DNA from 3 places in the Paenibacillus sp. 2TAB26 genome. Region 1 is predicted to be linked to each of the others. Evidence: riboswitches for the same ligand, from Rfam matches in the RefSeq annotation. Region 1 holds a riboswitch; each other region holds the start of a gene.
What was found. A riboswitch is a leader RNA that binds a small molecule or an ion and turns the genes downstream of it on or off. The one in region 1 is predicted to bind cyclic di-AMP.
Positions count from the first base shown of each region.

Region 1 (6,416 bases):
ATCGTTGATAGGCAACAAAAAAAAGGAGCAGCTCGCTGCTCCTTTTTCTTATGAAATGATGAATTTCACGATTACAGCAACAGCGAAAATGACGGTCATTAAACCGAGCATGCCGCCAAAGCCGAACACGACGTCCATCAAGTCATGGCGAGGCTCTTCGTTAAAATGCTCGCGCGGGTCTCTTACGTTTTCCATCGTTGACGTCCTCCTTGAAAAAGACCGATTGCGTAAGTAACAACCAATTTACGGTCGTCTTTATGTAGTATCGGTTTATTCAACTTATATTAGTATACTCAAACAGATAAACAGTTGTAAAGCCAGAACCGGTGACAATTGTAAAACAAAGTATAGCCGAGTTATGATAAAATATGAACAGAATCATTTGGCAGTCGGAGGCGAGAGCATGGATCATCAGCAAACGGATCGGGAGCAGGCAGAGCAGCAGCTTGCAGAGGCAAAAGAGACGATACGGAACAAACTAGCTTTGCTCCCGGATCAATCAGGCTGTTACCTCATGAAAAACAGCGAAGGCGTCATCATTTATGTAGGCAAGGCAAAAGTGCTCAAAAATCGCGTGCGTTCTTATTTTAACGGCAGCCACAACGGCAAGACGCAGCGGCTCGTATCTGAAATTCGTGATTTTGAATTCATTGTAACCTCTAGCAATATGGAAGCACTTATTTTAGAATGCAACTTAATTAAACAATACCATCCAAGATATAACGTCCTGTTAAAGGATGATAAAACGTTCCCCTATATCAAAATTACGAACGAGAAACATCCGAAGCTCGAGGTCACAAGACGTATCATTAAAGACAAGGGCAAGTACTTTGGCCCTTACCCGAATGCTTATGCCGCTCAGCAGACAAAGAAGCTTCTGGACCGGCTATATCCGCTTCGCAAGTGCAAGACACTTCCTGATAAGGTGTGCTTGTATTATCATCTAGGACAATGTATTGCACCATGTGAATTTGATGTGCAGCAGAGCGAATATGATCGGATGATTCAAGAAATTTCAAAGTTTTTGAACGGCGGTCAAGATGTCGTGAAAAATGAGCTGCAGCGCAAGATGGAGGAAGCAGCCGAGAAGCTCGAATTTGAACGGGCGAAGGAGCTTCGGGATCAGCTTATTGCAATCGATGCGGTCATGGAGAAGCAGAAGATTACGATGTCCGATGCGCTTGACCGTGATATTTTTGGTTTTGCAGTAGATAAGGGCTGGATGTGCGTTCAAATATTGTACATGCGCCAAGGAAAGCTTATTGAGCGGCACGGCACAACTTTTCCTTATTACGGGGAAGAGTATGATGATTTCATGACATTCGTTACGCAGTATTATAGCGATAATCCGGCTTTGCCTAAGCAAATCCTGCTGCCAATACCGCCTGAGCTGGAAGCGGTGGAATCAGCGGGCGGAGTGGCAGCAGTTGATGAGGCAGCCGCTACGCATGCTGACGATGTCATTGCATCCTTGCACAGCTGGCTGAAGGTTAAGGTGCTTATGCCGCAGCGCGGACGCAAGAGTGAGGTCGTAACGATGGCTATCGATAATGCAAGGGTGATGCTGGACGAGAAATTCAGGCTCATCGAAAGAGATGAGGAACGAAGCGTTAAAGCGTCAGAGTCGCTTGCAGGCTGGCTAGGACTGGATGAAGTACGCCGAATCGAGGCATTTGATAACTCCAATATTCAAGGTACGAATCCAGTTTCGGCTATGGTTGTCTTTACGGACGGCAAGCCAGATCGCAAGGAGTACCGTAAATACAAGGTTAAGACAGTACAAGGTCCAGATGACTACGAAACGATGCGCGAGGTCATACGGCGCCGCTACGAGCGTGTGGTGAAAGAGGAATTAGCTCCGCCGGATCTGATCGTAGTCGATGGGGGCAAAGGGCAAATATCAGCGGCGCTCGACGTGCTTGAGAATGAGCTTGGCTTATACATCCCAGTTTGTGGTCTTGTGAAGGATGCGAAGCATAAGACAGCACAGCTTATGACTGGAGATCCTGCGGAGATTGTTCCTTTGCCAAGGGACAGCCAGGAGTTTTATTTGCTGCAGCGCATTCAAGATGAGGTGCATCGCTTTGCGATTACATTCCACCGCGAGCAGCGCGCCAAGTCCATGGTGGAGTCGAAGCTTGATTCGATTCCGGGCATTGGCGAGAAACGACGCAAGCTGCTGCTCAAGCATTTTGGCTCGATCAAAAAAATAAAAGAGGCCTCAGTCGAAGACTTCCGGCCTCTATCTATTGGTGATAAATTAGCTTCGCAAATTATAGCTGCCCTAGGGGAGGAGTCGTCGTCATAGACGGCTTCTTCTCTTTTTTGTGACTTAAATATTTTAGAACAAATGCAATCAGTACCGGCAGCACGGAGAAGAAAATAGCCGAGATTATGTTCGGTGCTGTTCCAATAGTGAGCAAGGATAGGCCAACTGCAACGCTGTTGAAGATGGCATGGGTGAACATGGCTGTAATGAAGCCGTATCTGACGAAGATAAAGCTGAACAACAGCCCGATAATCATCAGCTCAAACAATCTCGTCGTAGACGGATAAAAAGGATACATCACATGGCCGAGCGCCCAGAAGAAGGTAGGCAGCAGTGCTGCGGCAAACGTGTTTTTAAACCACCTGCGAAATAGTCCAATACCGAAGAAGCGGAATACGGCTTCTTCGCCAATTGCGGCAGCCCAAGCAAGCACGGGCATCAGCCAAAGAATGCCCATATTGTATGGGGATTGTGAGGCATCTGATGTTTCCCAAGTGCCAATGGACAGCTTTAAGGCGATAAAGATAACCGATTGAATTGCGAATAAGATGATCGCGAATAAATAGGACAAGCCGACGCTGCGCCAAACATAATCGCCATACCCTCTTTGACCAAAACGCGGCCATAAAGCGCGGCCCTGCGCCTTCCAGAGGCCGTCTCCGGCAACAATGGATACATAAATGGAACCTGCCATTGGAATCGCTAGCAGAACACTTACGATGGCAGTGATCGATACGGTAGCGCCTGCCATATCCGTCTCGCCGAGCGTAGCCCGGATACCATCCAGAACGTTTAAATTCATGATCGTATAAGTAATTAAATAAATGATCGTTAATACGATTCCGTATTTAAAGGATGTATGTTTTCGATACAAAACGGAGTAAATAATAGCTAAGACGAATAAAACGAAGCTCATGAACAGATAACCGATAGAGGTAAGGTATCCAGCTATTTTATCTTGTTTCTCTACATAGTTTATGTAATCGGATGGTGCTTCGAATATCGGTTTATATTTAGTAATGATCGTACGGTCATTCACGACAAGAGCGTTAACCAATACGTTAAGATGAGCATTTTTAATGGAATAACCTGCAGGAGGCTGAGGCTGCCAATCACCATTAGGCAATATTTGACCGCCAATGAATTCAGTACCGCTGAAATTTCCTGCAGTTAGGAAGGCAATAGCTTCTTTTGCTTTATCTGCATCTGATAGCTGTTCCCCCTCAAGCTTCAAGTTCCAAGCTACGACTTTCCCGCTATGCATATGCAGATAAATATATCCGCTGCCGCCGCCTACGAATTTAAGATCAACCTGAAATGTATCTGTAGGAAACATGGGGTCATATTTATCCGTATATGCTTTGACTAGCTCATATTTTGATAAGTAGCCATTCATAATTTTATCGGTTTGATGTACGGCTTTAGCCGATTTCACCTTCAAGCCTGTTTCTTTTTCAACAAATGCAGACGCCTTATCCTCCGCCGCTGATTTCGTAATGACCTTGGTATTCATTTCGCCAGATGAGATGGCCGTAATCATTGGAACGATTTGTACGGCCCCATAAATAATAAAGCAAGCAACTGCTGCCCATATAAATCGTTTCCATTCATTGGGTTTAATAGAATCAATCATAGTTTCACCTCAACTGTCTTCATAATAAATAGCTCATTTTATTACCTTAACATATGAATCCCTAAATTATCCAATGAAAATGACCGTTTGTTTTCAAAAAAATGCGAAATAACGATGTCCAGCAAGCTAGCTATGTGCTGGTTCGTCCCATTGCCCTAATTTGAGCTAATATCGTCCTGTTTGTCATAAACGTCACCTTTATATCAGGAGTGCTTAGGGATTATAATCGTTATCGTCATACTAATTGCATAGCATAGCCGAATTTCCTAAGGAAATCGGGGGAACCATAAAGTTGTCTAAATGGATGAGCCTGCTGAAAGCAAAGCAGTTCAACATTAGATAGCATGGGGTGAATTTTAGCGGTGAAGCATCGTCTTCTTCCGCTGAATAGGGCTGCCTGTCCAGGCCCGAATCCGTCAGCTAACCTCGAAGGCGTATTGGAACAGGACTCATCGCACGAGCACTTGAGTTTCCAGTGCTTTTTTTTATGCTTAAAAACAATAAATGACAATATGACATAATCAAAAAGAAGGGAAATGGATGAAGGTTAGTTGGAATGTTTTGAAGTGGTCACCCCCGCGTATTTTGGTAAGTGGATTCGCTCTTATTATATTGCTGGGTGCCTTATTATTATCCATGCCTTTTGCATCGGTAAGCGGTGAGAGATTGCCTTTTATAGATGCGCTGTTTACGGCAACTTCGGCAACCTGTGTAACAGGGTTAGTTGTCGTTGATACTGGAACTTATTTCTCTATATGGGGTCAAATCATATTAATGTGCCTGTTCCAGCTTGGCGGACTCGGATTTATGACGATGGCAACGCTGGTAGCGCTCGTACTTCGCAAGAGGATTTCGCTGCGTGAGCGGCTTTTGCTGCAGGAATCCATGAACCAGTCGAGCATGGAAGGCATCGTGCGTTTGATTAGACGCGTTATTGTGTATTCATTGACAATAGAGCTTATTGGCGCTGCGTTGTTTGCTTCGAGGTTTGCATTTGATATGCCGCTGGGCAAAGCGATTTATTTTGGAGCCTTTCATGCGGTTTCATTGTTTAACAATGCTGGTTTTGATATTTTTGGGAACTATCGCAGCTTGACCTTATACGTTTCTGATCCAGTCGTCAATATTGCAGCTATGATGCTGATCATTTCGGGCGGACTTGGCTTTGTCGTTATGTCGGACCTGATGGAGTTCCGCAAAAACCGCAAGCTGTCGCTGCACAGCAAGGTCGTGCTATCTATGACAGGAACACTTATTGCAGTAGGGACACTCGTCATATTTATTTTTGAATTCTCGAATTCGAAGACACTGGGCTCTCTGGACTGGGGCGGGAAAATTTTGTCCTCGTTCTTCCAGTCGGTAACGCCGCGGACGGCAGGAGCCAATACGCTTGATTATACGGCTATCCGGCAAGCAACGATGTTTTTCACCATTATATTAATGTTTATTGGCGCCTCGCCCGGCTCGACGGGCGGCGGCATCAAAACAACAACCTTTGCAACGCTGGTCGGCGCTGTATTTGCAATGATTAGAGGACGAGAGGACATCGTTCTTTTCCGTTACAGATTAGGCAAAGACAGAATTTTTAAAGCACTCACGATTACTTTGATCTCTTTATCGCTTGTCATTATTGTAACGATGATCTTGTCGATGACGGAGGATCAAGCTTTTATAAAGCTATTGTTTGAAGCGACATCAGCATTTGGAACAGTAGGATTATCCGTTGGTGTTACGCCAGAGCTGAGCCTTGTTGGGAAAATAGTCATTGCATTAACCATGTTTGCCGGAAGACTTGGACCCCTGACGCTCGCATACGCGCTTGGGCCTCGTACAGAGAAAGAGCTTTATCGGCATCCAGAAGGCAAAATTACGATTGGATAGGAGACTTTGCAAGTGGGAATTAAAAAGAAACAATTTGTCATCATCGGCTTAGGGAGATTTGGTTCGAGCTTAGGGCGCGAACTCGTCCAGCTTGGCCATGAGGTGCTTGGAATAGATAAGGATGAAGAAGCCGTTCAGGACATGAGCGGTATTCTAACCTATGCTGTATCAGCTGATTGTACGGATGAAGAAGCGCTGCGCTCCTTGGGTGTAAGAAACTTTGATTGCGGAGTTGTCGCGATTGGCGATGACATTCAATCCAGCATTTTGACAACCATACTGCTTAAGGATTTGGAAGTGAAGCAAGTTGTAGCGAAAGCTTTGACTGAACTACATGGCCGGGTGCTTGAGAAAATCGGTGTCGACCGCGTGGTCTATCCTGAGCGCGATATGGGTATTCGAGTTGCGCATCAGCTTGTATCCCCAAATCTATTAGATTATATCGAGCTTTCCAAAGAGTATACGATTGCCGAGCTTGCCGTACCGCAATGCTTGGATGGCAAGTCATTGCATGATCTTAATCCGCGAGCTAGATTTGGATGTAGCATCGTAGCCATAAATAAGCCCAATGGCATCATCATCGCACCGACAGCAACGGATGTCCTTTCACTTCGTGATGTCATGGTTATTATA
Region 1 covers NZ_JBFRGC010000004.1:280,986-287,401, forward strand. The annotation lists gene AB4Z50_RS05810 (YqzM family protein) at 49-195, opposite strand; gene uvrC (excinuclease ABC subunit UvrC) at 404-2,308, shown strand; gene AB4Z50_RS05820 (CPBP family intramembrane glutamic endopeptidase) at 2,274-3,902, opposite strand; cyclic di-AMP (ydaO/yuaA leader) riboswitch at 4,148-4,352, shown strand; gene AB4Z50_RS05825 (TrkH family potassium uptake protein) at 4,443-5,783, shown strand; gene AB4Z50_RS05830 (potassium channel family protein) at 5,802-6,416, shown strand, end outside.

Region 2 (6,416 bases), on a different contig from region 1:
TAGCAGCATACTGCTCCATCTGATCCAATCGCAAGGCTTCTCGGATTTTTTAATAAACAGCTCACTCCAGCCATGACCATTAGCAGTGGAGAGCCTTAGGCAAACACGGTAACCATTCGATTCAAGCATGGAAGCCGGCAGCACAAACATTTGAATTCTTTTAATTTCAAACAAGGCAGCAGGATGATTTTCCAAGCTTGGCAAGGGTACTTCAACTGGTGTAGACATCAATGAGATCTCTCCTCGATTTGAATAATTCACCGATAATACTCAGCCATATTGGCTTGCCGTCTATGGTAAACCCGAAATGCAATATTGTAAAACTGTGGTATATCGTGAAAAGGCAGCCATATGCCATATTAAAAGAAATCCATTCGTTATGGCAGTAAAAAGATATTTATTCTTCGAAATACTCGTTTATTCTCTTCCATTCTCGATTATAGAGAAATCTGATTATTCACGCATAAAATCGTTGGAAAGGGATTGAACACTATTTTTGAAAACAAGAGTAAAACTGAGAAATAGTGAGATATCGAGAGATCGAAATGAATGTAAGCGTTGCGAATCGCTCTGCAAGGCTGAAACTGGCTAAATTAGGTAGCAGACTGCCTTTACAGTATTTATAGCGAGGAGTAATATTCGATACAGGATTTATAAATAAGTTTCGATTTACTGATCGCTGAGTTTCCGTGAAAGCGGAAGCGGGGGAACCAATAATGACGCGATGCGCCTGTTCGATGTGAGAGTCGAACAAACGCAGAGCAGGGGTGAATCTTTGACAGGTGCCATGGATACCGGTCAAAGTAGGGCGACTCTCACCGCCCGAATCCGACAGCTAACCTCGTAAGCGTGGACCGAGAGAGGAATGATGAAGCTTGTGATCGATTAACTTCGACCGCAGAGTGTCATAGACCTCTGTGGTTTTTTGTGCCCAAAAAAGCTTAATTTGCTACAAAATGTAAGAAAACGCTGAGTCCTGCAGCAGCAGGAACGGGGGAACCAACGAACGATTCGTGTGTAATCACGACTTCGCTTCATGGGGTGAATCGCTTGAAAATGATCAAGCGTAGGGCAACTCTCAAGGCCCGAATCCGACAGCTAACCTCGTAAGTGTACTCGAGAGAGGCAACAGCCATCGTGCTTCCCGCGGCTTATTCTGCTGCGGGCAAAGAAGCCGCGGGAAAAGTTCCTCTTATCCCAAGGCTTCTTTTTTGTTGCCTTTTTTACCATATGGAGGAGAATTCGGTTGCAGGAAGAGCATATTATTGTTGCTGGTTTAAACGAGGCTGGCCAATCATTTATACGAACTTTGCAGTTTCATCAATTAAAATTTATCGTTTTGACAAATAGTAAACAGGAAGAAAAACAGCTTCGCAAGCAGGGCATCAGCAATGTTTTGTACATCAATACGAATGATCGTCAAAGCTGGAATGTTCCTTCGATGAACATTAGCGAGGTATTTATATTCGAGAGCAGCTTGGCGCTTAGCTGCCGCTTTGTACAGTGCTGTAGAGCTTGGACCTCAAAGTCCATTTACGTCATCACACAGCAGTGGAATCCAAGGGCTATTTACAAGGGGCTTGGAGCGGATCATATCGTATTCTCTCATACCGGTGAAGTCGGTTTTCTATTAAGCAACAAATAATGCAGGAGGGGTTTACATGCAGGATTTTTATATGTTCGGGGCGTTGTTAGCTAGCTTCGGTTTATTTTACGGATTTTTAACTTGGTGCTCCAGTGTTATTGAGAAAACAGGGGGCGAAGGCTAATGACTGTCATAGCGATAGCGGCTGTATTTGTTTTCGTTTATCTGATTTATGCTTTAATTCATCCGGAGAAGTTTTAATAGAGGGGGATTTACAAGATGGATATTTTACAATTGCTTATCGTCATTGCCGTTCTTGTATTGTTAGTTAAGCCGCTTGGTACTTACGTCTATCATGTGTTCTCAAATGAACACAATCGGTTAGACAAAGTATTCGGAGGGACGGAGCGATTTATATTTAAGCTTATTGGTCTCAAAAAAAGAGAGGGCATGAGTTGGAAGATATACGCACTCAGCTTTGTTGCAACCAATTTAATTTTAGTTGCTTTCAGCTATTTGATATTGCGGTTCCAAAATGCACTGCCGTTTAATCCAAATGGCATGGCAGCCATGGAGCCTACACTGACTTTCAATACAGTCATCAGCTTTATTACCAATACGAATCTTCAGCATTACAGCGGGGAAAGTGCCTTATCTTATTTCTCCCAAATGGCGGTCATCATGATGATGATGTTCACGTCAGCGGCGACGGGCTTCTCGGTTGCCATCGCGTTTGTTCGTGGGATTACGAGTAAAGGAACGACGATCGGCAACTTTTTCGAGGATTTTGTAAAAGCACACACAAGAATTTTTCTTCCGATTTCCTTTATTATCACGCTAGTGCTTGTCGCTCTTCAGGTGCCGCAAACACTTGATCCAACATTTACAATTAAAACGCTTGAGGGAGCCATGCAGCAAATTGCAATCGGTCCTGTAGCTTCGCTTGAATCCATCAAACATTTGGGCACAAACGGCGGCGGTTTTTTTGGAGTGAACTCGGCTCATCCATTTGAAAACCCAAATCCATTAACGAATGTGATTCAAATCTTGTCGATGTGGGCGCTGCCGGCTTCACTGCCTTATGCATTTGGGCTTTTTGCTAAAAACAAAAAGCAGGGCTGGGTTGTATTCTCCGCCATGATGTGTCTGTTTCTTGTGTTTCTAAGCCTTGCTTACACATCGGAGAAAACAGGCAATCCTGCAATGAGCGCACTAGGAATCGACGCGACTCAAGGAAGCATGGAAGGCAAGGAAGTAAGGTTCGGTATCGCGCAATCGGCACTGTTCACAACGGTAACAGCTGCTGCGACAACGGGTACCGTCAACAATATGCATGACACGCTTACACCGCTTGGCGGCTTGGTTCCGCTTGCTGAAATGATGCTTAATGTCGTCTTTGGAGGCAAGGGAGTAGGGCTTATCAATATGCTCATGTACGCCATACTAGCTGTGTTTATATGCGGGCTGATGGTCGGCCGAACGCCAGAGTTTCTGGGACGAAAAGTAGAGCCGCGAGAAATGAAACTGATAGCGATAGCGATTCTAGTTCATCCCTTCATTATATTAGTGCCCACAGCCATCGCTTTTATGACGGATTTGGGTCACGGGGCGATAACGAATCCAGGGTTTCACGGCATTAGCCAGGTGCTTTACGAATATACGTCATCGGCTGCGAATAATGGCTCCGGCTTTGAGGGATTAGGCGATAATACGCCTTTCTGGAATATTAGCACTGGACTTGTCATGCTGACCGGCCGCTATATTTCGGTGATTGCGATGCTTGCGGTTGCAGGATCTCTTGTTCGCAAGCAGCCTGTTCCAGAAACAATCGGGACGTTCCGTACAGATAATGGACTTTTCACTATATTACTAATTGGTACTGTTCTTTTAATTGGTGCATTAACCTTCTTGCCGGTCATCGTGCTTGGGCCGGTTGCAGAATATTTGACACTCCGCTAACGGATGAGGTGAACGATAATGAATAAAAATAAGAAGAATAATTTGCTGTCGGGAGACGCGGTTAAACATGCCGTTGTCGATAGCTTTGTGAAATTAAATCCAGTTACGATGATGAAAAATCCCGTTATGTTTGTTGTCGAGGTAGGGACGGTTATCGTTCTGCTGATGACTATTTTTCCAAATGCAAGGCACAGGCCAATTCGCTCAAAAAATCTAAGCAGGAAATGAGCGCCAATAAGTTCGTCGGCAGCTCTATTGTAGTCGTATCATCAACGGAGCTCCGCAAAGGCGATATTTTCATCGTCTCCCAAGGTGAGATGATTCCTGGTGATGGCGAGGTCATTGAAGGGCTGGCTTCCGTAGATGAATCAGCGATTACAGGTGAATCGGCGCCAGTTATTAAAGAAGCTGGAGGAGATTTCAGCTCGGTTACAGGCGGTACAAGGGTTGTGAGTGACAAAATTAAAGTGCGCATGACGAGTGACCCCGGGGAGTCATTCATCGATCGGATGATTGCCCTTGTTGAAGGAGCGAAACGTCAGAAGACGCCTAATGAAATTGCGCTCAATACACTTTTGACTAGCTTAACGATTATTTTCTTAATTGTAGTTGTTACGTTGGCACCAATCGCTAACTATTTGGATATCCACTTAGAAATTCCAGTATTAATTGCGCTGCTTGTATGTTTGATTCCGACGACCATCGGCGGACTATTATCAGCAATCGGCATTGCTGGGATGGATAGAGTAACTCAGTTTAATGTACTGGCTATGTCAGGTAAGGCTGTTGAAGCAGCAGGCGACATTAATACGATGATTTTGGATAAAACAGGAACGATCACATTCGGCAACCGGATGGCAAGCGAGCTTGTGCCTGTCGGAGGCAGCAATCTTCAAACTTTATCGGGTTGGGCGGCTATTAGCTCGATTAAGGATGAAACGCCTGAAGGCCGTTCTGTGCTTGAATGGATGAAGAAGCAGGGCTTAAGCTATGATGCTTCACTTGCGGAAGGCGGCGAATTTATTGAATTCAAAGCAGAGACGCGAATGAGCGGCATTGATCTGGCAAACGGCCGCCGAGTTCGGAAGGGCTCTGTCGATGCGGTTCGGAAGTGGGTAGCTTCACAGGGGGGGACCATACCAACCGATTTAGAAAATATTTCGAATACGATTGCTACATTAGGCGGTACACCGCTCGCAGTAGCTGTTGATAATCAAATCTTTGGTGTTATTTATTTGAAGGATACCGTTAAGCCAGGAATGAAGGAAAGATTCGATCAGCTGCGTGAAATGGGCATCAAAACGATTATGTGTACGGGAGACAATCCGCTTACTGCAGCAACCATCGCACATGAAGCGGGAGTCGACGATTTTATTGCGGAGAGCAGGCCGGAAGATAAAATAGCGGTTATACGCCGTGAACAAGCCGAAGGAAAAATGGTTGCGATGACTGGTGACGGTACAAACGATGCTCCTGCACTTGCCCAAGCGGATGTGGGTCTTGCTATGAACAGCGGGACGATTGCTGCAAAAGAAGCTGCCAATATGGTTGACTTGGATTCGGACCCTTCCAAAATTATTGAAGTCATTGCTATCGGCAAGCAGCTGCTTATGACAAGAGGGGCATTGACGACTTTTAGTATCGCTAATGATATCGCCAAATATTTTGCAATCATTCCAGCGATGTTCATGCTTGCCATTCCAGAGATGGGCGTTCTAAATATTATGAATTTAGGTTCTCCATTGTCTGCTATACTGTCGGCGCTTATTTTTAACGCCATTATTATTCCGCTGCTTATCCCGCTTGCCATTAAAGGCGTAGCGTACAAACCGATGAACGGAGCCAAATTGCTTAGCCGCAACGTATTCATTTATGGTCTGGGCGGTGTCATTGTTCCGTTCGTTGGCATTAAACTCATCGACTTTGCAGTGCATTTATGGATTTAATATAACCATACACGAAAGAAGGCTTACCTATATGAATGAACAAGCGAAAAACGCATCACGATTCCAGTTGTCATCGTTAATGATACCTTTGCGAATCAGCATCATATTTATGATTATTTGCGGCATTATTTACCCTCTTGCAAGCACGGGAGCAGCTCAGCTGCTGTTCCCTAAGCAAGCGAATGGAAGCCTTATAAAGGATAGCTCTGGCCAAGTGGTTGGTTCAGAGCTGATCGGCCAAAGCTTTGTTGATCCGAAATGGTTTCAAGGACGTGTATCAAGCATTGACTATAATGCTGCCGGTTCTGGATCGAACAATTTTGGACCATCCAATCCAGCTCTAATCGAAAGGACCAAAGCTTCCATTGAGGCTTGGAAGGCACAAAATCCAGATGTACCGGTTTCCCAGCTGCCGATCGCTTTAATTACGAACTCGGGCTCAGGCCTTGATCCGCATATTACGCCACAGTCGGCTGATGTACAGATCGCAAGAATCAGCAAGCTGACCGGCGTGTCGCCAGCAGAGCTTGAGCAATTGGTTAAAGCAAATACGGAAGGCCGCGATTTAGGCGTTTTCGGTGACGAACGGGTTAATGTGTTGAAGCTGAATATCGCATTGTCAAAAATGTTGGGGGAATAGCCATATGGCTCCGCTGAAAAAGAAAACGCCAGAGGAGCTGCTGCTCTCCATCGCAAAGCTGCATCAAGGACGTCTGAAAATACTCATTGGAGCGGTAAGCGGTTCAGGCAAAACGTATCATATGCTGCGAGAAGGAACAGAGCTGAAGCGAGATGGCATTGATGTTGTTCTTTGCGCGGTTCCTAGGCCGCAGAGTCCGGAGACGCTCGAATTGATTGAACTTTTCGAGCGTGTGCCAAGCATCCATTGGCAGAAGGATGGTGCAGAGCAAAAGGATCTTGATCTG
Region 2 covers NZ_JBFRGC010000009.1:153,504-159,919, reverse strand. The annotation lists gene AB4Z50_RS11990 (hypothetical protein) at 1-228, opposite strand, end outside; cyclic di-AMP (ydaO/yuaA leader) riboswitch at 668-866, shown strand; cyclic di-AMP (ydaO/yuaA leader) riboswitch at 958-1,128, shown strand; gene AB4Z50_RS11985 (NAD-binding protein) at 1,247-1,645, shown strand; gene kdpF (K(+)-transporting ATPase subunit F) at 1,769-1,846, shown strand; gene kdpA (potassium-transporting ATPase subunit KdpA) at 1,865-3,544, shown strand; partial or broken gene kdpB (potassium-transporting ATPase subunit KdpB) at 3,563-5,490, shown strand; gene kdpC (potassium-transporting ATPase subunit KdpC) at 5,522-6,130, shown strand; gene AB4Z50_RS11960 (histidine kinase) at 6,135-6,416, shown strand, end outside.
Region 2: linked by a shared signal. The riboswitch ahead of AB4Z50_RS11985 (NAD-binding protein) and the one ahead of AB4Z50_RS05825 (TrkH family potassium uptake protein) in region 1 are both predicted to bind cyclic di-AMP.

Region 3 (6,416 bases), on a different contig from region 1:
TTTCTTCTGCAATGAACAAATTCCAGAAGAGGACCACATTATTGTGGACCGGATACTGCGGGAGCAGGCATTCTCGAAGCTGGCTTCAATGGAAGAAGAGCAGCCGATGTTATTCATTAATTTGAAGCCGTCTTGGATTTATCGGTATGAGGAGATCGGCGAGCTCTACACGTTGTCGCTGCTTGATAAGTACGGAATTGACCCGAAACGAATTGTCATAGAGATAACGGAGGAAAGCTTCCAAGGTTCCATGGATAGGCTTCGTTCTGTTGTCGACATATACCGGGCAAGGGGTTGTCTAATTGCAATCGACGATGTAGGCAGTGGTTTTAGCAATACGGATCGGATTGCTCACATTCAGCCTAACCTGCTCAAAATCGATATTCATATGATTAAGAAAAGCGCGACTCATGACGGTTATTTCGGTGTGCTGCGATCCTTCTCTGATTTAGCAGAGCAAATTGGAGCTTCGCTGCTCGTCGAGGGAGTGGAGACAAGGGAGGATTTAGCTCGCGCAATTCAGGCAGGCGCCCGTTACGTCCAAGGCTATATGTTTGCAAGGGCAGAGCCGGAGTTTCGTGAGCCTGCTTGTTTTGCATCTCTAATTGAAGCGGAGCTTGATCAGCATCTGCTGCATTTCGTTGGAACTGAACGCTATTGGCAGCGGCAATCGGAGAAGCTGGCAGAGCAGTGGGTTGCGCTTGTTCAGGAGACGCGTTACCTGGATCATGAGGATGAATGGATAGAGGGGCTGCTTCCCGAGCTTTATGACCATTGCATTCGGGTATATTTGTGCAATGAGAGCGGTATTCAGCTCTCATCCAACTATTATCGCGATGCGGACAAGGCTTGGAGGCGAGAGGATCAATACCGCGGTGCCAATTGGTGTTGGCGTCCCTATTTTGTTCCTAATCTCGTCCAGCTCAATGAGCATCGACGTGCAATCGTTTCGCGCGCCTATACCGATCTCGATTCACACGCATGGATTAGAACCGTATCTGTTCTAGCAGCGCCAGGTCTTATTTTACTTATGGATTTGAAGGATTCTGAGCGAGGAGCTCAGCGTCTATAATGTGCAGCTGCTGGCTCATAAACCATACAATGGCATTCGGCAAAGCCAGTGGGTGTAGAACGCGCATAGGTGTCTGTAATATGGAAGCCGGCTTGTTCATAAACGCGCATCGCACGAGTGTTCCAAGTAAGTACCTCCAAATCAATTTCGTTTTGAGGGGTGCGCCTTATTGCCTCTGCGACAATGAGACGTGTGAAGGCAAGGCCGAGGCCTTTACCGCAAAGATCAGGCCGCAATCCAAGACCAAGCCGCGTTACGCCTGTTAAAGGAAAAAACTGCGCGAACCCAATGAGCGCAGACTGAGCGTCTAGGACAGCCATATATTGGGCAGCACGAAGGACGGAATCGCCAAATTCGATTTCGTCTTTTTTCATTTGCTCCCAAGCCGGCCAGTTATAAACATCAAATGGAGCCTCGTAGCGCCAGCCGCATAGTTGCTGTGCATGAACGGTTTCGAGCGGGCATATGGTCATATCGCCTTCATCTCGATTATAATGAATAGAGCTTTGATGGCTTGTCATTTGTTTTTACCTCCGCTTGAAAAAAAGTAGCTGAATAGAGCGAATGTCGAATGAAATAGGTTTATTATAACAGATAGGCGTGCGTTGATCGCGCGTAAATAAGGAGAAGCATCAAAATGAAGAAGTTGATCTGGCTAGGCTGCTTGTCATATTTAGTCATCGGCGTTGCCCATGTTGTGGGCGGATCTATCTTGGAACAGCTCATTGCTCATTATGGTTTAACCTATAAAGATGGCGGGCAATGGATTATGAATCAATTCCTCGGGTTCCTGGTGGGTGTTCTGCTAGCGCCATCTATTACTGCGAGAGTTGGAAAAAGAGGCGCAGTACTGATTGCGATGGGTGTACTGACGCTGAGTGAGGCGGCATACAGCTTGCTGCTTCCATGGGGCTGGATGCTCGCGATTGCCCCTCTTGCGGGTCTTGGCTTTGGGATGACGGAAGCGGTCGTCGGCGCAATGATTATTGATATGGCGAAAAACGGCAAGGCATCGGCGATGAGCCGATTGGAAACCTTTTTTGGTGTTGGCGCATTGTTGATTCCAATTGCAGCGGCTTATCTGATTCAGCATAGCATATGGCAGGTTTCCTTTCCGATTCTGGCAGCGATGTCAGGCATCACCTTTGTTCTCTGGCTGACGATGTCCTTTGGAGAGCTGGATGATGAGCTTGGTATAGTTGCTCGAACACCGGAAGTGAAGGAAGGCCATTCGAATGAGTTGGAAGGATTGCAAACCACTCGCGGATCTGTTTTTTTTGGCTATCCGCGCAAAGCACTTCCATTTCTCTTGTTATCGGCTTTATTTTTTATGCTTTATGTAGGAATGGAAATGAGCTTCTCCAATTATCTGCCTTCTATTCTCATTGTTCGTTCAGGCGTAGGAGATTCCAGTGCGGCAGCGGTGCTCAGCTTGTTCTGGGGAACGATGGTGCTAGGGCGTCTATTTGCTGGGGTACTGGCTGATCGCATGGGTTATTCGCGATACTTGCTGATTGCTACAGCAGGCGCCTCGGTCGTTTTTGTATTAATGGCGTTTATGGGTGAGCTTAGCTGGATGCTTGCCTTTGTCGCACTTAGCGGGTTATTCTTCTCGGGTATATTCGGTATCGCTCTTGTTTATGCCAATGAGCTCATTCCGGGTATGACGGAGAGGACAACGAGTCTGCTGGTAGCATTCGGCGGGCTTGGAGGAGCGATTTTTCCACGAGTGACTGGCTGGATAATGGATCAGTACAACGTAGAGTCAACGTTATGGTATATAAGCAGCTTGGTTATACTGATGCTGCTTCTGCTAGCGGCGATGCTCCTGCTCGGAAGAAAACAAGTTCACAGCGTAAGATCCAAGGCTTAAATGGACTGCAAATTATAAAAAAAACCTCCACATTCGCTGTTTCAAAGCGGGTGTGGAGGTTTATTTATTATTAAACGTGTTATTCTAAATGCTTTCAGCTATTTAAGAATGGTTTTGTATACCTCTATGGCGCGCGCGCGTGATGCTTTCAAGTCGACGATGGCACCGCTTTGCGGCTGATGAATCTCTTTGTCTGTCAGATGATTCAAATGAGGCAGCCAGCGCCTAATATAGCTGCCACTAGGATCATGCGTCTGCGACTGAGTTGCGGGATTCATGATGCGGAAGTAAGGCGCTGCGTCATACCCGAGTGAAGAGCACCACAGCCAGCCGCCGCGATTAAGCGTGTTGTCATAATCGCTTAAGTGAAGGCGGAAATATTGTTCTCCAAGCGTGAAGGGGCATAGCAGATTTTTAGTTAAAAACATGGCTGTTACCATTCGCAAGCGGTTGGGCAGCTCACCTGTACGATTGAGCTGCGTCATGGCCGCATCAATGATTGGAATGCCAGTGGCGGCTGCAGCCCATGCTTCTAGATGAGCATCTGAGAGCTTGGACATATCAGCGAGCTGCTCGTAACGAAAGAAATCATCATGATACATCGCTTGATATAAATAAAAATCACGCCATGCCAGCTGCCGTATCCATGATTCAGACCCCGGAAGCCCTTGGGTCATTTCGTAGGCTTGGCGAGCGGAGATGGCGCCCGTATTAAGGAAACGTGCGAGCTGGCTTGTATGATCATCGGCATAAGCGTCCCTGATCTCGGAATAAGAGGCAAGGCGTTCTCGTACGAACCGTTCCAGCTTGGATAATCCTTTGGATGATCCTTGTACGTTCGTGCCGCCTAGGGCGCACGAAATGGATTCAGGCAAAGCGAAAGACTGCGCAACCTTGGCATTGATTTCGCTTAAGGTAGCAAGCTCATGAATCGTCGTTTCACTCATTGGGCTATAGCACTCCAGCATAAAGCTGCTCCACTTGCGATAAAAGGGTGTGAAAACCTTGTATGGCTCCACTTTTTGAGCAAATGCCGGGAAAGCATCTAGATCAGCAAGAGGTGAATCGGCAATAGACATCCATCGGCGGCCAAGGCTGCGTGTGGTCAGCCCAAGCTGCTCATCTCGCTGCCTTGAGTAAGGCGTATAGTCTGTATGAACAATAACCTCATCAATAGGATGCGCATGCAGCAGTGCTTCGGTGATCGCAGCAGGATTACCATAAAGCACATGCAGCTCCTTCCCTGCATTAGAATAGCTGTGCAGAAGCGAGGCGGCTTGCGCCATGAAATTTCGGCCGCTATGACTAGTTAAACGGCCATCTCCTGTAATAACGGGATCTATGATTAGCAAATGAATGCCTTGTTTCTCTTTTTTCTTCAAATAATCAAAAGCGCGCAAATCTGCAATACGCAAATCCTTGCGGTGAATAAACAAATACATCAGTGATAGCTCCTTCCATAAGCGCAACATTGAACGGCCGCATTCCAGCTGGAATGAAACAGCAAAGCCGCAAGTCATTTGTCGTCAGAGGACAAAAAACTGCGGCTTTGCTAGATGAGTCTACCCGTTCAACCCTCAAGAAGAGGGATTAGGCTGCTCTATTTTACGTCAACGTTGGCTTGGTATGAATCAGCATCCATGATACGACGAGCAGTTACATATCGTCCCTCATAGTACTCGGAGTTAAGTTTGTCAGTTACAACGCCTCTGCTCGAGGATGAATGTACAAACTTGCCATCTCCAATGTAAATGCCAACATGGGATATGGCGCTATTATTGCCGCCAACTGTGTCGAAGAACACAAGATCTCCCGCAATGAGGTCAGCCTTAGCGACCTTTGTACCTTCTTTTGCTTGCGAACCAGAAGTACGTGAAAGCTCAATGCCCATTTTCTCGAACACATAGCTCGTGAAGCCGGAGCAATCAAAACCTTTCGACGACGTTCCGCCGCTTTTGTACGGAGTGCCAATAAGATCATTAACAATTCCGTTCAATTTTGAGTCAGCGAAAGCGCTTCCCGCTTGAAAAGCGAGCACGAGAACGAGACCCAGGATTAATGCGGTAATCTTCTTCAATTGTGAAACTCCTTCCAATGCCGACGAGGTTAGCTGTGGGGTTCGGTTGAAGGCTCCCTATGATTCCTCGGGCGTTTGAAAAAAACTCAAACGTCGGAATCAATTCACCCAAAGTGGTTCCCCCGTATCCCAATAGGGAATTAGGCAGTTTTTTTATTGCTTTGAGAAATATTCGATTATTTTCAATGATCTCCTGCCTTTAGTGGCAATTTCTAATAATTCTCATGTAACCTTTTGACAATTTGCTTCGTTAAACCGTTCTTTCTGTAATATAAACACGCCATAGTAGTGCTTTCTAACTAAATACATGGAGTCAATTTCATTAATTATGTGGATGTTGTGTAAAATATACCGATTTGTCCTTTAGGCGCTATATCGCAAGGACTAGCTTAAAGTGCCGTAAACGGCGGTATTTCACCATTTTGCTCCTCATAAATTAGAAAAATCTCATCTATATCACTCGTGAATAAGCGTAGATTCAGACAGCCTAGCTGCTGCTCCAGATAGAGCGGCAGAAATAGACAAAGGGGGCTGTTCATGAGAACAGCCCCCTTTGGGCAATCGAAAAAAAGATTTATTTTGCAGTAACGATTTTTTCAGAAATGAGCTGTGGATCGTTGTTTTTTTGCTGCATCCAAAACTGTACCTTGTATTTTCCGGCATTTTTGAAATCGTAGGAAACGAGCTTGGAGCTGAACCAAAAGGTGTCTTTTTCGACGAACTCTTTAAAATCATCATCATCCTGGCTGCGGCTGTCGATTGTCGTTTCCTTATCATTAGGATCAACGATGGTCACTTTGAACTCTGAAATCGCCATATTCAAATTATCGATTTGTGCTTGCACTAAAAATTTCTGAACACTGCCTTTATCAACCTGTCCGAACATAGCTCGCTTCTCGTTCATTAGAAACATATGCACATTGGGCTTCTGAATAATGAGCTTCTTATCATTGCTCTTCCATTGGACGAAGGCTTGAAGGCTGTCACTTAAAGAACGAATGCTAATATAAACCTTATCATCCACAACGACAGCATCGTCAGTGGATTGCTTATTATTATAAAGGAGCGTTACCTTTTGAAATAGTTTGTCTGCTGCAACCAATGAACCGCCCGATAAGAGCAATACCATGGATATAATAACTAGTTTTTTACGCATCATTTGTGAATATCCCCCATTTTTGATTTTCTTTCAGTTATTTATACAGAACTGCCATCATTTAGTTGCGGTTAGTTGTAAAAAAAACCTCCACACCACAGCAAAGCGTGGAATGAAGGTTTATTTTTGCTTCAGCATCTAGAGGACGCTGAAGGCTTTTTTGGTTTGCTACATTCTTTTCGTTTCCAAAAAGTCATATTGCGCGGCAATCGTCCAAACCTTCATCAGTGTTTGAATG
Region 3 covers NZ_JBFRGC010000031.1:41,803-48,218, reverse strand. The annotation lists gene AB4Z50_RS28940 (EAL domain-containing protein) at 1-1,072, shown strand, start outside; gene AB4Z50_RS28935 (GNAT family N-acetyltransferase) at 1,060-1,593, opposite strand; gene AB4Z50_RS28930 (MFS transporter) at 1,710-2,945, shown strand; gene AB4Z50_RS28925 (FAD-binding domain-containing protein) at 3,044-4,387, opposite strand; gene AB4Z50_RS28920 (C40 family peptidase) at 4,546-5,022, opposite strand; cyclic di-AMP (ydaO/yuaA leader) riboswitch at 5,026-5,179, opposite strand; gene AB4Z50_RS28915 (hypothetical protein) at 5,412-5,561, opposite strand; gene AB4Z50_RS28910 (hypothetical protein) at 5,597-6,181, opposite strand; gene AB4Z50_RS28905 (hypothetical protein) at 6,347-6,416, opposite strand, start outside.
Region 3: linked by a shared signal. The riboswitch ahead of AB4Z50_RS28920 (C40 family peptidase) and the one ahead of AB4Z50_RS05825 (TrkH family potassium uptake protein) in region 1 are both predicted to bind cyclic di-AMP.